Regions from separate parts of the Kribbella sp. NPDC055071 genome, predicted to be linked through region 1. Evidence: riboswitches for the same ligand, from Rfam matches in the RefSeq annotation. Region 1 holds a riboswitch; each other region holds the start of a gene.

The links. Region 1 has a riboswitch for cobalamin ahead of ACWF4Z_RS15580 (ABC transporter substrate-binding protein). Riboswitches for the same ligand answer to the same signal wherever they lie in the genome.
Region 2: another riboswitch for cobalamin. It lies ahead of ACWF4Z_RS01940 (CbtB domain-containing protein); the one in region 1 lies ahead of ACWF4Z_RS15580 (ABC transporter substrate-binding protein).
Region 3: another riboswitch for cobalamin. It lies ahead of cobN (cobaltochelatase subunit CobN); the one in region 1 lies ahead of ACWF4Z_RS15580 (ABC transporter substrate-binding protein).
Region 4: another riboswitch for cobalamin. It lies ahead of ACWF4Z_RS07835 (ribonucleoside-diphosphate reductase subunit alpha); the one in region 1 lies ahead of ACWF4Z_RS15580 (ABC transporter substrate-binding protein).

Annotation. Positions count from the first base shown of each region.
Region 1 is NZ_JBSGUS010000008.1:108,422-112,057, forward strand. Features, by position in the region: gene ACWF4Z_RS15570 (FecCD family ABC transporter permease) at 1-536, opposite strand, end outside; gene ACWF4Z_RS15575 (FecCD family ABC transporter permease) at 533-1,522, opposite strand; gene ACWF4Z_RS15580 (ABC transporter substrate-binding protein) at 1,519-2,541, opposite strand; cobalamin riboswitch at 2,571-2,754, opposite strand; gene ACWF4Z_RS15585 (hypothetical protein) at 2,785-3,636, opposite strand, start outside.
Region 2 is NZ_JBSGUS010000001.1:405,931-409,566, reverse strand. Features, by position in the region: gene ACWF4Z_RS01955 (heavy metal translocating P-type ATPase) at 1-134, shown strand, start outside; gene ACWF4Z_RS01950 ((2Fe-2S)-binding protein) at 135-851, opposite strand; gene ACWF4Z_RS01945 (CbtA family protein) at 848-1,708, opposite strand; gene ACWF4Z_RS01940 (CbtB domain-containing protein) at 1,708-1,923, opposite strand; cobalamin riboswitch at 1,964-2,110, opposite strand; gene ACWF4Z_RS01935 (beta-class carbonic anhydrase) at 2,227-2,721, shown strand; gene ACWF4Z_RS01930 (hypothetical protein) at 2,723-3,636, opposite strand, start outside.
Region 3 is NZ_JBSGUS010000005.1:349,254-352,889, reverse strand. Features, by position in the region: gene cobN (cobaltochelatase subunit CobN) at 1-1,189, opposite strand, end outside; cobalamin riboswitch at 1,226-1,362, opposite strand; partial or broken gene ACWF4Z_RS12005 (SRPBCC domain-containing protein) at 1,485-1,823, opposite strand; gene ACWF4Z_RS12000 (DUF3500 domain-containing protein) at 1,899-2,867, opposite strand; gene ACWF4Z_RS11995 (phosphoglycerate mutase family protein) at 2,858-3,538, opposite strand; gene ACWF4Z_RS11990 (cobalamin biosynthesis protein) at 3,529-3,636, opposite strand, start outside.
Region 4 is NZ_JBSGUS010000003.1:255,219-258,854, forward strand. Features, by position in the region: gene ACWF4Z_RS07835 (ribonucleoside-diphosphate reductase subunit alpha) at 1-2,114, opposite strand, end outside; cobalamin riboswitch at 2,257-2,412, opposite strand; gene ACWF4Z_RS07840 (DinB family protein) at 2,515-3,135, opposite strand; gene ACWF4Z_RS07845 (Fic family protein) at 3,207-3,636, opposite strand, start outside.

The DNA.
Region 1 (3,636 bases):
TAGATGTCCGCCAGTGTCAGCAGGTACGCCGTCAACGATCCGATGATCGCGGTCACACCGACTCCGACCAGGACCAGCCGGTACCCGGAGATCCCGTTGCGATAGGCAAGCAGATACACAGCGATTGCCGACAGCAACGACCCGGTCAACGCGCCGGCCGGGATCCACCCGCTGCCGAGGACCGTGATCATCAGCACGGCGGCCAACGCCGCGCCCGCGTTGACTCCGATCAGGTCCGGGCTGACCAGGGGGTTGCGGGCCAGCCGCTGGAAGATCGCGCCCGAAATCGCGAACGCCGTACCGACGCCGATCGCGACCAGGACCCGTGGCAAGCGGTTGTTCACGACCACGTCGTGCGTGATCAACGAACCCTGCCCGGCCAGGGTTTCCAGGACGGAGGAGAGCGGGATCTTGTAGTCGCCGAGAGTCAACGACACCGCGCCGATGATCAAGGTCAGCAGCCACGCGACCACGGAGATCACGACGCTGCCGGAATCCACCCGCGTGGAGATGGGTCCGACTCTGATCGTCTTCACAGGTCGGCGGTCCTTCGGCGGCGCACCAACGCGATGAAGAGCGGCGCTCCGATCAATGCGGTGACGATCCCGACCTGCAGCTCGGCGGGCCGGACGACCAACCGTCCGAGGACGTCGGCGAGCAGCAGTACGGCGGGCGCCAGCACCATCGACCACGGCAGGATCCAGCGGTAGTCCGTGCCGACGATCGTCCGGGCGACATGCGGTACGGCGAGGCCGAGAAATGCGATCGGTCCGGCGACAGCGGTCGCCGTACCGGCCAGAACGACGACGGCAAGGCCGGCGAGCACCCGCACGAGCATGATCCGCGTTCCGAGCGTCCGCGCCAGCTCGTCGCCCAGCGCAAGCTGGTTGAGCGAGCGCCCGAGCACGAGCGCCAGAACGGTGCCCACGGCAATGAACGGAACCGCCTGGCCGACGATTCCCTGATCGGCCAACGTCAGCGACCCGACCACCCAGAACCGGAACTCGTTCAACGTCGACAGATCGAGCAGGGTGACCGCAGACGTCACCGACCCGAGCAACGCCGAGATCGCGGCGCCGGCCAACGCAAGCTTGACCGGTGTCGCCCCACCCCGACCGATCGCGCCGACGAGGTAGACGACCACTGTCGCCACCAACGCCCCGCCCATCGCGAACCAGACGTACCCGGTCAGGCTGGTCACCCCGAACAGCCCGATCGCGGCCACCACGGCCAGCGCAGCGCCCGCGTTCACGCCGAGGATCCCCGGGTCGGCCAGCGGGTTCCGGGTCACGCCCTGCATCAGCCCACCCGACAGCCCGAGGGCAACGCCGACCAGCAGGCCGGACAGGGTCCGCGGCAGCCGTAGGTACCTGATCACCCGATCGGAATCACTGCCGCTGAAGTCCGCCATCGCCAGGTACACGTCGTGCGGCGCGAACAACTGATTGCCGACAATCAGCGACAAGAGCACCGCAAGTCCCAGCACGACACAGCAGACCAGCAGCCCGGCCGCACGTTTCACTTGACCAGGTCGGGGTGGATGAGCTGCGCGATGTTCTCGGTGCTGTAGGCGCCGCGAACGCCGGCCGAGTGATTGGCGAACAGCCACGGAATCACGCGATGATTGCGGACCGCCTTCAGGTTCGCGTACGCCGGGTTCGCCAGCAGCTTGTCCACATCCGCCTGCGACGAGGCCGGCGTGAGCCCGGCATCACAGCAACCGCTGATCAGCACGTAGTCGGGGTCGCGCTTGATGAACTCCTCGACGCTGATCTTCACGTTCCGCTTGGACGTGAGGTCGGCGAACGCGTTCGTCCCACCCGCCTGCCGGATCAGGACGGTACCGAAGTCGGGACCACCGGACACTGTCATCCCGCCGCCCTCCAGCCCGGGCCGCAGAATCGCGACCGTCGGCCGATCGGCACCCTTCACCTTCTCCGCCACGGCAGCGATCCGCCGCTGCTGGTCGGCGATCACGGCTTCCGCCTTGTCCTCGACGTCGAAGATCCGGCCGAGATCACGCAGATCGGCGTACACGTTGTCCATCGAGACCGTCGCGGGGTCGATCGCCTCGTCGCCCTTGCCATCCGCGGTCGGGCAGAGCGGACTGAAGATCCACGTCCGCACCCCGAGCTCGCTCAGGCTCTTGCGACTGCCGAAGCTCGAATCGCTGCCGGCGGAACTGAAGACGTCGTTGAACCCGGACAACACGAAGTCCGGATCCAGGCTGAGCAACTGCTCGCGGCTCGGCAGGTTCTTGTAGTACTTCGCCTCGGCCTGGGCCGCCGTGTACTCCGGCAGGACCTTGGCATCCAGGTACGCCGTCCCCACGAGCCGATCCGAGATCCCGAGCGCATGCGCCAGCTCGATGGCTGGCTGGTACGCCGCGAACACCCGCTTCGGTGGACCGTCGACGGTGACGTCGATCCCGCAGTTCTTCACGGTGATCGCGCCGGGACCGTTCTCCGCGGTCGCGGCCGGACCACAGGCCGACAGCAAGGACAGGGACAGGACAACAGCGACAACGCGCACAACGGCCATGACGGACCGCTCCTCCAGCACCTCGTGGACGGGTCTGACGCGCCGTGGCCGGTCTCCTGGCTGACGGGTACAGCATCCACCGGTCTGACCTTCCCAGCCGCACGCGGCCAGTGGTCTCCTCAACGGAACGACAGGCGGAAATCCCGATCACAGTGGCGAGGGCCGCTCCGGTATCTCACCGGCTTCCCGAGCACCACGACGCCGCCACAGTAACATCCGCGATTCGATCGCAGGTACGGCTGCTCAGCGGGTGTAGAGCGGAGCCATCGCGAGCGCGAACGACGTCATCAGGTCCACATCGACCGCGCGGGCCGGGAGCGGGACCAGCTCGATCAGCTTGTCGTCGCCGACCCGGATCGTGGTGCGGCCGGTGGCGATGTCGACGTACCCCTCGTCACCCAGCGGGATCGGCTGGGAGGTCTTGGCGGCGCGGATCGGCGCCATCAGCGCTTCCGCCTTCCGGGTACGTCGTACCGAGGTCGACAGCACGCTGTCCGCGGTGACCCACCCGCAGACCAGGTCACCGGGCCGGCTCTCGCCGTCACGGCGAGCTGTCGCCGGAGCGCCCATCACCTTCTCGGCGAGGGACGACCCACGCTCGCAATCCGACTGCAGGATGTCCGGCCGCGGGTCGGGCAAGCCGGGCGCCTGCTTGGCGACGTCCTGACCCAGTACGACGTACTTCGCCAGCGTCGCCTGCGGTCCGATGACCCGGTACAAGCGCCCTTGCAGCAGGAACACCACGAACGTGCTCGTCCCGTATCCGGCCTCGCCCACGAGCGCAGGCTTGGCCGGCTCAGCCTTCGTGGCCGTGTAGGCCTTCAGGGTTGAGGTGAGTGTCGATTTGGTTGCCGGGAGCACCGAAGTCTCGACCTTGAGGACCGGGCCACCGGCCTTGGTGCTGAGCGCGAGCTGACAGACGTCGTACGTCGGCAACCCGAAGTCGGCCGGAAGCTGCGCGGGCTCGATCTGCACCGTCGCAACGGCGAGCGTCGACTGCACGAGCGTCGGGTCCATCCGCACACACAACGTGTCGGCGACCTTCGACCCGCTGGGGGTCTCCGAGGGCGTGGCCGACGGCGTTGGCGTGGGGAT
Region 2 (3,636 bases), on a different contig from region 1:
CCGCCGTTCCGATCGCCGCCGCGGGTCTGCTCAACCCATTGATCGCGGCCGCGGCGATGTCGCTCTCATCGCTGTTCGTCACGTTCAACAGCCTCCGGCTGCGCGAGTTCGGCGCCGATCTCGATTCCGACTAGTCAGCCGGCGCGGTCCAGGACGCAGTCGCCGCAGACCGGGCCGGCGTGGTCGGGCGCGGCTCGGTAGATCAGGCAGCAGCTGCGGCGGCGGAAGTGACCGGCTTCGGCGGTGTAGGCCTCGCGCAGAGCGGGGTGGGTCAGGAGCTGGGCGGCGAGGGTGTGGGCTCGTTCGGAGAGGTGAGGCGCCGCATTCGTGAGCGCTGTCGCGGCGCCGTTGATGGCCGAGGCGACGTTCCCCCACAGGATGGGTTCGGAGACGCCGTACGGCTTGGTCGCCTCGGCCAAGGCCGGGATCGGGCCGTCGATCAGCTCGCTGCTGAGGTCGCGATCGCTCGTCAGACTTGGCAGTGACAGGGGAAACGCTCCTCCGAGGACGGGTTGCCACCACGCCGTTTCCAAGGTGACGGATCGGACTCCCCCGTCGAGGACCGCGGTGCCAAACGCCGGTGAGATGAGGCGCGCGACCAGGCCCAGGTGCGTGATCGACGCGGCCACGCGTACTTCGATTGCCGCAGGCAACTGACCGCTCACGGCAGCGAGGTACTCGCGGGTGGCCGTGACGCGGTCCTGCAGTACGGCGGGATCGTCGACCAGCTCGATCATGCTTCGCCAAGGCGGGACCGGCGCCGATCCGGGTGCGTGTTCTTCGATCGCGAAGAACGGACCGAGGGCCGCGAGCTGGTTCAGCAGCGCGGCCTTCGGTGGCGTGTTGGTCATACGGTACTGACGGGCTGCGCCTCATCAGCAGAGCGCTGCGAGCCCGGGTGGAGCAGGCGGTCGGCCAGCGGGCCGAAGACCAGGCCGATGGCCGCCCACAGGATGAGCTGGGCGCCGACCGAGTACAAGCGGAACGAGTACAGGCTGTCCGCATCGAATCCCGGGTAGACGATCGTGCCCTTGGGGTCGGTCAGCGGCAGCGGAGTCTCGGTGGCGTGCTTGCCGTACTCCTCGACGTTCGCGGCCAAGTGCCCGACCGAGGGCAGCACCGCCATCAGAACGCCGATGATCACCGCGTAGGCCGCGATGGCGAGGAGTGTCGCGTTCCAGTTCCCGAACCGCGGCTTCAGGTACTTGCCGAGGATCACCGCGCCGACCAGCAGCACAATCGAGCACGCGACCATCGCCAGGTACAGGTTGCCGCGGTCGTGGATCGTGTCCTCGTGGCCGATCGAGGGCGGATTGGCCGGATACTTCAGGAACGGCACGAAGTAGATCCCGAGGAACCCGGCCAGCGCGACCAGCATCGCGAGCGTGCGCGGCCGGAGGTTCCCGACCCGGCCCAGGCAAATGGCGTACGCCACCGCGAACAGCGCACCCATGGCGATACCGAACAGCACGATGCCCACGCCGATGCCGATGTTCGCCTGGAGGGTACGGCTGAAGATCTCCGGACCGGCGGCCTCGACCGGGAGCCCGGCCGCCTTGTCCAGTGCCTCTTGGGCAGCGTCGCGCCCGCTCTCGTAGTCGATCGCGGCCTGGATCTGCGGCTCAGCGAAGATCCGCGCGAACACGAACGCGAGCAGCCCGCCCACTGCGCCGGCGATCACGCCGCGCAGGATCAGTTTCTTTTCCATCAGTGGCAGGGGAAGCCGAGGAAGTGCCGACCGTCGTGGACGAACTCGTGGATGTGCATGTCCTTGCCGAAGATCGAGTACGCGCCCTGGTCCACACCGATGAAGTAGTAGACGAGCAGCGCCAGGACCGCGGTGCTGACCAGCCACACCACAGCCTTCGAGATCGGTACGACGACCGGGGTCGACACCGTGGTGGGAGCAGACAGATTGCTCACGAGCAGAGCCTCCTTCTAGGGGATCGTGCGTCCCGCAACCAATGGAGCGTCGTGACGGCCAAGTATCTGACTCACCGGCAGCATGCTGCGACCGGCACACAGTGGCGCGACCGTGCCGAATTCTCATCGGCTTCCTCACGCCGTCACTACCTCCGGAGAGTACGGAAGCGGTCCGGACACGTCAATCAGGCGACACGCCGGACCGCGTCACACCTCCAGGTGATCACTCAGTGAGACTCCGCCGCGACATCGCGCGGAAAAGCTACCGTGTTGATCGACTTACTTCTCTATCAGGAGGACCCGATGAGCGTCACAGACGAGTTGCTCGAGAACGCCGCACGGTACGCCGAGAGCTTCGACAAGGGATCCCTGCCACTCCCCCCGGCCAAGCACGTGGCCGTCCTCGCGTGCATGGATGCGCGCCTCAACCCCTACGGTCTCCTGGGCCTGTCCGAGGGCGACGCCCACGTCATCCGGAACGCCGGTGGCGTCGTCACCGCCGACGAACGCCGCAGCCTGGCCATCAGCCAGCGCCTGCTGGGCACCCAGGAGATCATCCTGATCCACCACACCGACTGCGGGATGCTCACGTTCACCGACGACGAGTTCAAGGCGTCGATCGAATCCGAGGTCGGGCAGAAGCCGGACTGGGCCGCCGAAGCCTTCCCCGACCTGGAAGCCGACGTCCGCCAGTCCATCCGCCGGATCACGACCGACCCGTTCATCCCCAACAAGTCCTCGGTCCGAGGCTTCATCTACGACGTCACCACCGGAGCCCTCGACGAGGTCAAGGCATAGCTCAGGAAAGCGCTTCGAGGGTGTCGTCGACGAGGAGGTACGAGGCGCTCGTAGTCAGTGAAGCGTTGTCGGCCTCGAAGTCGTCGGTGAGGTTTCGCCTGGTGACTTGGGCGGTCCACAAGAGTGCGTAGCCGGCGTCGGACAGGGTCTGGGCCAGCTCTCTGCGCATGACCAGAGCGCCGACGGTGGTGATGCCGGCGGTTGGGTCCAGCACGGCTGGGCCTGAAGGGTCTGTCCAGGTGAAGTCCTGACCGCGGTTCAGGTTCAGCACATTGAAGAGGAGTTGAGTGGGAACGTAGCCGGAGACGTTGTCGGTGTTGTCTCGGGTTGTTCCGGTGCCGGTGTAGTGGCTGTAAGGGAGTTCGACGGTGAACGGGAGCTCGTAGGGCTCGTTGGACTGGCCGCTGGCGAGGTCCCAGTCCGGCGAAGCCGGGTGGGTCGCGAGGAGGCGGTTGACGATGGTGGTGTGCTCAGGCATCCGGCCGCCGTCATAGTCCTGCCCCTCGGCCCACGCGCGAACGGCGGGAATGTCCCCGACGGCGACGAGATACGAGCGGAGTTGCATCGTCACGTTGACCGCCGGTACGCCGGACGCGGCGACCTCAGGCGGCAGTTCTTGGGTCCAGTTGTCATACCGAACGAGCGAGAGCCAGCGATCCCCATCGGGACCGGTCAGGCTGATCAGCTCCAGCGGATCCGGCAGACCGTCCATGACGGCCGCGACTGGCGCGAACCAGGTCGGCTGGTCGAGCGCGTCCCGACCCTCACGGACCAGCACGGTCGGATCGATGTCCCGGCCGATGACCTCGACAGCGGAGTGGAACGGAACCGCTTGGTTGTCCCACCGGACCTGAAGCCGAAGGTTGTCGGCGAGCCGGGCCAGGACGTCGTACAGGCCGATCCACTGATACTTCT
Region 3 (3,636 bases), on a different contig from region 1:
CGTCGGCGCCCTCGGCACCTTGCAGCTCACTCAGGTCGAGCCCGCCGAGGTCGTACCCGGCCTGCTCCAACTGCCCGAGCAGGACCACGGCCGAGGCCGGAGTGTCCAGCCCGACCGCGTTCCCGATCCGGGCGTGCTTGGTCGGGTACGACGACAACATCAGCGCGAGCCGCTTCTCCGCCGCCGGGACGTGCCGCAGCCGGGCATGCGCGACCGCGATCCCGGCCAGCCGCGCGCATCGTTCGGGATCCGGCGCATAGCGGGCCAGGCCGTCGGCGTCGTACGACTTGAACGAGAACGGGATCGTGATCAGCCGACCGTCGAACTCCGGGATCGCGACCTGCGTCGCCGCGTCCATCGGACTCAGCGCAGCGTCGCTCTCCAACCACTGATCGCGGGTCGAGGTCAGCGCGAGGCCCTGGAGCAGCGGAATGTCGAGCGAGGCCAGCGCGCCGGCGTCCCATGCGTCGTCAGCACCGCCGGCGCTCGCGGTGGCCGCGACGGATCCACCGGCGGCGAGCAGTGTCGTGACCAGGACGTCGCAGCGACGCAGCAGGTCGAACAAGTCGGCGTTGTCGGCACTAGCCGGATCCAGGCCGCGCAGAGTCCCGCAGTACACGGGCAGGGGCTGTGCTCCGGCCGCCTCGACCGCGGCCGCGAGCGCGTCGACGAACGCGGTGTTGCCGGAGATCTCGTGCGCGCGGTAGTAGACGATCCCCACGACCGGCCGGTCGTCCTCGACGTACGTCCCGCGCACGCCGTACGCCGGGAGCGCGCGCGGCGGATCGAATTCGTCGCCGGTCAGGAGCAGCGTGTCGCGGAGGAATCCGGCCAGGTTGCGCAGGTTGTCGGCGCCGCCCTCGCGGAGATAGGCCAATGCCTCGGTCACTGCACCCGCGGGCACGGTCGACAGCGACATCAGCTCGGCATCCGGGGCGGCCTCACCGCTCACCACGACGGCCGGCTTGCCGGACGCGACGACCGCGTCGAGGCCGTCCTCCCATGCCCGCCGTCCGCCGAGCAGCCGGACCACCACGATGTCTGCGGCGTTCAGCAGTGGAGTGAGCTCGGCGAGGTCGAGCCGCGCCGGGTTGGCCACAGCCCACCCGGCGTCCGCCGCGGCAGCAGCCAGCAGATCGGTATCGGCGGTCGACAGCAGCAGAAGGTTGGCCAAGGAGTTGGCAGGCATGCGCTACCGGTCCTTCCTCGGGGTATCCACGCCCCGTCCGGAGGTACGACGGCGGCAGTTCCTGACTCCCCCACGCCCACTCCGAGCGCCGAGGTCACAGTGGCGGGACCGTCCCGGACTCACACCGGGTTCCTACACATGCCGTCGATGACCCCGCCGACTCTAGCTGGGCGGAGTACTGGGCGTGCAGGGCGCTCCACGTATCACGGTCCGCGGAGGGCTCGGTGTCGGCGGCGACGGCGGCCAGCGTGTCGAGGTGGAAGTGCCATCCCGCGCCGAACTCCGCGATGGAGTCCTGCTTGACGACGCGGCTGTGCGTGAGGACCAGCCGGGTGCCGTCCTCCACGGGCGTGAGCTCGAGCCGTACGACGCTGTCCGTCGGCTGGGTCGGTCCGCCGTTCCACTCGAACTCGGCGACGTGAGTGGGCTCCCAGACCAGGACCTCACCCGTGATCGGGTACTGCGGGTTGTCATGGAAGACCAGGCTCACCCGCCGCGGACCGATCTCCCCGTCCGCGATCCACCGGCTGAGCCCCTCCTTGGTGGTCAGGTACGCCCAGAGCGTCTCCGCACTCACCGGATACACGCGCTCCAACCGGACGGCACCGGTTGTGATCGTTCCCAGCTCGTTCATGGCTGCCTCCTGTCGGATCATCTCGACAGGAGTGTGTCAGCAGCCACTTACTTAAGTCAAGGCTTATAGACGGGGTCAGCGCGGCATGGCGTAGTGGGCGGCCAGGAGGTCGGTGCCCCAGTCGTTGCGGAGGTCTCGCCAGACGGAGTGGATGTGGTTGGCGTCGTCCTGGGTGTTGTCGTACTCGGCCAGGAAGGTCGGGCCCGCGATCGAGTAGTAGTGGCGGTTGCCGATGCCAGGCTCGGTCGCGCCGGCCCAGGCGAAGGTGAGTCGCTCGATGCCGTGGTCGGTGATGTCCTGCCAGGTCTGCAACCCGATGGGTCCGGCCGCGCGTCCGACGTACTGGCCGATGAGGAGGCTGAGCAACTGCCGCTGCTCCGGGGTCATGTCGCCGTACGCGAGACCCTGGTACAGCAGGTTGGCGTCGGCGACAGGGTCGTGCCGGGTCAGGATGTCGTCGGGCGCGTCCGGCGAGACAATCGCGACCGCTTGCTGATCCGGCGCGAGTGCGTGCAGGAGCTCGAAGCCGAGATCCTGCTCGGCCGCGAGGAAACGCCGTCCGGCCTGCGGTCCGGACCGCACCTCCGCCGGATTCGACCCGAGGAACTGCGGGGTGAACGCGATCGCCCCGTCGACGAGCGTCACATGCAACCCGAGGTGGTGACCGTTCAGCCGCCAGGCCCACGGCTCCGTGCCGGCCGGATCACCGAGCACCCGGAGGAAGTACCGGTCGCCGACGACGGAGCCCTCCCACTCACCGCTCGGCGGCAGCGCCGGGATCTCCCGTACGACGACTTCCGCGTCCAGCACGCCCCAGACATCGCCCGCGCCGCGCTCGCTGCAGCCGATCGCGACCACCCGCTCGGCCAGCTTCTGCTGGGCCGGCGTCAACTCGGTCAGTGCAAGGCCCGGTACGGCGCCCGGCAGGTACGTCCACTGTTGATGGTCCGGGGTCTCGAACGACGCCGTGATCTTGTCCAGCTGGGCGGGCGTAAGACTCCCCAGCAGATCGAGTACCGCTTCCCGGGTCTGCTCTACAACCATGCCGATCGCTCCCGTTCCGTCGGTTCGTACTGGGTCCACTGCTCGAAGGGCCGATCCAGCTTGTACCGGAAATCGGACTGCCGCAGCAGGATGCGTGTTTCGGCGTTTCCTGGATTGCGCAGTGTCTCGAAGAACCGTACCGACCAGTGGAACCAGCGCATGCAGAACAACCGCATCGTGAGCCCGTGCGACACCAGCAACACGTTCTGTGGCGAATCCGGCTGCTCGAAATCGCGGTGCATGGTCTCCAGCAGCGACGACACCCGGTCGTACACGTCCGCACCCGACTCGCCGTGGGTGAACCGGTAGTAGAAGTGCCCGAACGAGTCGCGCAGCTTCTCCTGCGCCTCGATGTCCGCGGTGTCCTGCAGGTTGGCCCAGTCCTGCTCGCGCAGCCGTGGCTCCTCGCGCGGCATCTCGATCAGGTCGTCCAGGCCGAGGGCATCGAGTGTCTGCAGAGTTCGCAGGTACGGCGAGACGTACACGCGGACGGATTGGTTCTCGAACACCTCGCGGAGCTTCTTGCCGACCTCGGCCGACTGCTCGTACCCACGTGGGGTCAGCGGGACGGCGTGGTCGGGGATGCGCTCGTAGATCGTCTTGTCCACGTTCGCCTCGGACTCGCCGTGCCGGAGCATCACAATCCGGTTCGGCCGGTGACTCAAGCCCATCGATTCCTCCCAAGAACCGCAATGACGGCCGAAACGGCGGCTGAAGTCATGGCTGCCGCAACTCCTACTCGCCTGGCCAGGTCGGCCGTCCTGCGCAC
Region 4 (3,636 bases), on a different contig from region 1:
CCGTCGTACGTCGAGTAGGTGCCGCGCTCGCCGGCCAGGTCACTGGACGCCTCGATCGCGTGGTAGCTGATCTGCTCCATCGAGCTGTCCGCGAACTCGACCGCAGCATCCGACGAGTACGGGATCCGCAGCGAGAACAGCGCGTCGGCGAAGCCCATCAGGCCGAGGCCGACCGGGCGGTGGCGCTGGTTGGCCCGCTCCGACTCGGGGGTGGTGTAGAAGTTCACGTCGATGACGTTGTCGAGCATCCGGACCGCGGTCTTCACCGTGTCGCGGAGCAGGTCCGCGTCCAGACCGTCCTCGGTCAGGTGCGCGACAAGGTTGACCGAGCCCAGGTTGCAGACCGCGGTCTCGTCGACCGTCGTGTTGAGGGTGATCTCGGTGCACAGGTTCGACGAGTGGACGACGCCGTCGTGCTGCTGCGGCGAACGCAGGTTGCACGCGTCCTTGAACGTGATCCACGGGTGCCCGGTCTCGAACAGCACGGTCAGCATCCGGCGCCACAGGTCGACTGCCTTCACCCGCTTGAAGACCCGGATCTCGCCACGGTCGGCAGCCGCCTCGTACGCGGTGTACGCGGTCGCAAACGCTTCGCCGTACAGGTCGTGCAGGTCCGGGACCTCGTTCGGCGAGAAGAGGGTCCAGTCGCCACCGGCCTCGACACGCTGCAGGAACAGGTCCGGCACCCAGTTCGCCGTGTTCATGTCGTGCGTACGACGACGCTCGTCGCCGGTGTTCTTCCGCAGGTCGAGAAACTCCTCGATATCGACGTGCCAGGTCTCCAGATACGCACAAACCGCGCCCTTACGTCTTCCTCCTTGATTGACTGCTACGGCAGTGTCGTTGGCAACTTTGAGGAAGGGGACGACGCCCTGCGACTCGCCGTTGGTGCCGCGGATGTGCGCACCGATGCCGCGGACCGGAGTCCAGTCGTTGCCGAGTCCACCGGAGTACTTCGCGAGCAGTGCGTTGTTGCGGATGCCGTTGAAGATGCCGGACAGATCGTCCTCGACCGTGGTGAGGAAGCACGACGACAGCTGCGGTCGCGTCGTACCGGCGTTGAACAGCGTCGGCGTCGACGACATGAAGCGGAACGAGCTGAGCAGCTCGTAGAACTGGATCGCGCGTGCCTCCCGGTCGTCCTCGCGTAGTGCCATCCCCATCGCGACGCGGAGGAAGAACGCCTGCGGGAGCTCGAACCGGACCTTGTCGATGTGGAGCAGGTAGCGGTCGTAGAGCGTCTGCAGGGCGAGGAAGGTGAAGTTCAGGTCGCGCTCGGGGCGGATCGCGGCGGCGAGCCGGTCCAGGTCGAACGTCGCGAGCTCGGGGTCCAGGTGCCCAGCCTCGACACCGACCTGGATGTAGCGCGGGAAGTAGTCGACGTACGCCTCGGTCATGTCGGCCTGGCTGGCCTGCCGAGCCTCGCCGTGCACGCGGCCGAGGGCCTCGCGCCGGATCTGGTCCTGCAGCAGCCGGGAGGCTGCGAAGCTGTACTGCGGCTCGGTCTCGACGTACGACCGGGCGGCCATCACGAGCGCGAGCTCGACCTCGTGCTGCGCGATGCCGTCGTAGCAGGAGCCGAGGGTCTCGTTCAGGATCAGCTCGGGGTCGACCGAGTCGAGGCCCTCCGCCGCCTCGCCGACAATGACGCGCAACCGGTCGACGTCGAGCGGCGTCCGGGTGCCGTCGGCCGCGCGGACGGTCAGCGCCGGCTTCTCGGTGATGCCGGCCGGATCGGCTGGGGTGCGGGCCTTGGTCCGCTCCTCGCGGTACAGGACATATGCACGGGCGACCTGATGCTCACCGGCACGCATGAGCGCCAGCTCGACCTGGTCCTGGATGTCCTCGACCTGGACGCTGCGACGGGCGTCGCCGCGGCTGGTCAGGGCACCCACGACCCGGCCGGTCAGGTCGGCGACCAGGTCACGGACACGGTGGGTGGCGCCGGCCTCGGCGCCCTCGACGGCGAGGAACGCCTTGCTCATGGCGACCGAGATCTTGGTCGGGTCGAACGGGGTGCTGCTGCCGTCGCGGCGGACGACGGTCAGCTCGGTCGACAGGTCTGCCCAGGAATCCGGGCCGGCCTGATCGGCGGCACGGGAGGACGAAGCGATGGTCACAGGTGCTCTCTCCACGGAAGTCACGGAGGTCCTCGACCAGTGCGCGGGCAGGCGCACGGCGTCACGGCCGAACCGGCCGGGAACACTGCCGTCACGCCCTGCGACCCACCCGCGAGGTCTCGGACCGCGCGCACCGGCGGTGCGCGCGCCGGTGGCAGGTATCCGGACTCGCGGAGGGTCTCCGCTCACCGTTGCGGGGCAGCTCCGGAGTTTCACCGGATTCCCCTGTTGCCTCGGAATGACCCACATGTTGTGGTGCCGACCACTCCGAACCACCAGCACTAGTGATGCTAGGACCTCGCGCCGACAATTCCCGGCATCGCCACGCCGAGCCGCGCGTGTCGCGGCGTGTCGCGCCGCCGGTCGGTCCAGGGGTCGCTCCTGGGGCGGGTCCTCACGCGGCGACCGCATACAGATCCTGCAGCGTCATGATCTCCGAGCCGTGATGAATCAGCTCGCGATTCAGCCTGAGGACGACGTGCCCGAACGGCTCGCCCGCGTCCAACTCGGTCGCCTGGCTGAGGCCGACCGTCATCGCCTGATCCTCGTCGAGGGCGGCGATCGATTCCTGCCACGCATCGACCCAATGGGTCAGCCAGGCGACCGCATCCCGCGCGTTGCCGTGCAGCGTGATGTCGGCACGTCCCTGCCGGCTGGCGCCGAAGGTCCACTCCCAGCGCTCGAAGAAGGTCTCGGTCAGGTGGGCGATCAGCCAGGCGATCGTGCGAGGACCGCGATGGTCCGGTTCGTCCGGCCACTGCGCCACCCACTCGCCGGTCCCCAGTGATCGGAACCGGCCGGCGTATTGCCGTCGTACGACGGTCAGGGCCTCGCTGCTCGGACGCCAGAAGTACTGCTCGTCGGTCAGTTGGGCGAGTCGACCGGACAACACCATCCAGCTGAAGCCGAGCTGGCCGCGCACCATCGCCATCGCGGATGGGCGGTGCAGGATGTCCCAGTCGAACGGCTCCGGCATCACGGTCCTCACGCTCCCCGTCTCAATGATTGAGCTCACCGTCCGGGCGTCCCTATTTGGCGACGCGATCGAACATGTGTTCGAATCATGTCCTGACGGGAAGGGGAAAGTCAATGCGGATGGTGTGTTGGTTCTGGCCTCGACGGGACTGGTCTGCTAGGCGGTTCGATGCGCGTATCGGCGGCCGGGCTGGCGAAGCGGCGTTCGAGCAGGGTGAAGGCGTCGATCAGCTCGGGGGCTTCGTAGACACGGTTGCGGCGCCCGTCGGTGACTTCGCGCAGGACCCTCGTTTCGACCAATCGCGCAAGCCCTTGGTTGGCGGCTTGCTGAGATCGGTCGATGAGCTGCGCGGCGGCCGCGAGCGTCAGTACGGGCGCCGCCGGCAGCGACTCGATCAGCAGGTCGACCGCGGATCCGGCCCGGACTGGAGCCGCTCGGTCGCGCCACGCGGTCTTGAGATCGGTCGCGGTCTGTTCGAAGCGGGCCGCCTCCGCGGTGGCGTGGCTGCAGGCCATGGCGAACAACCGGAGCCACGGATTC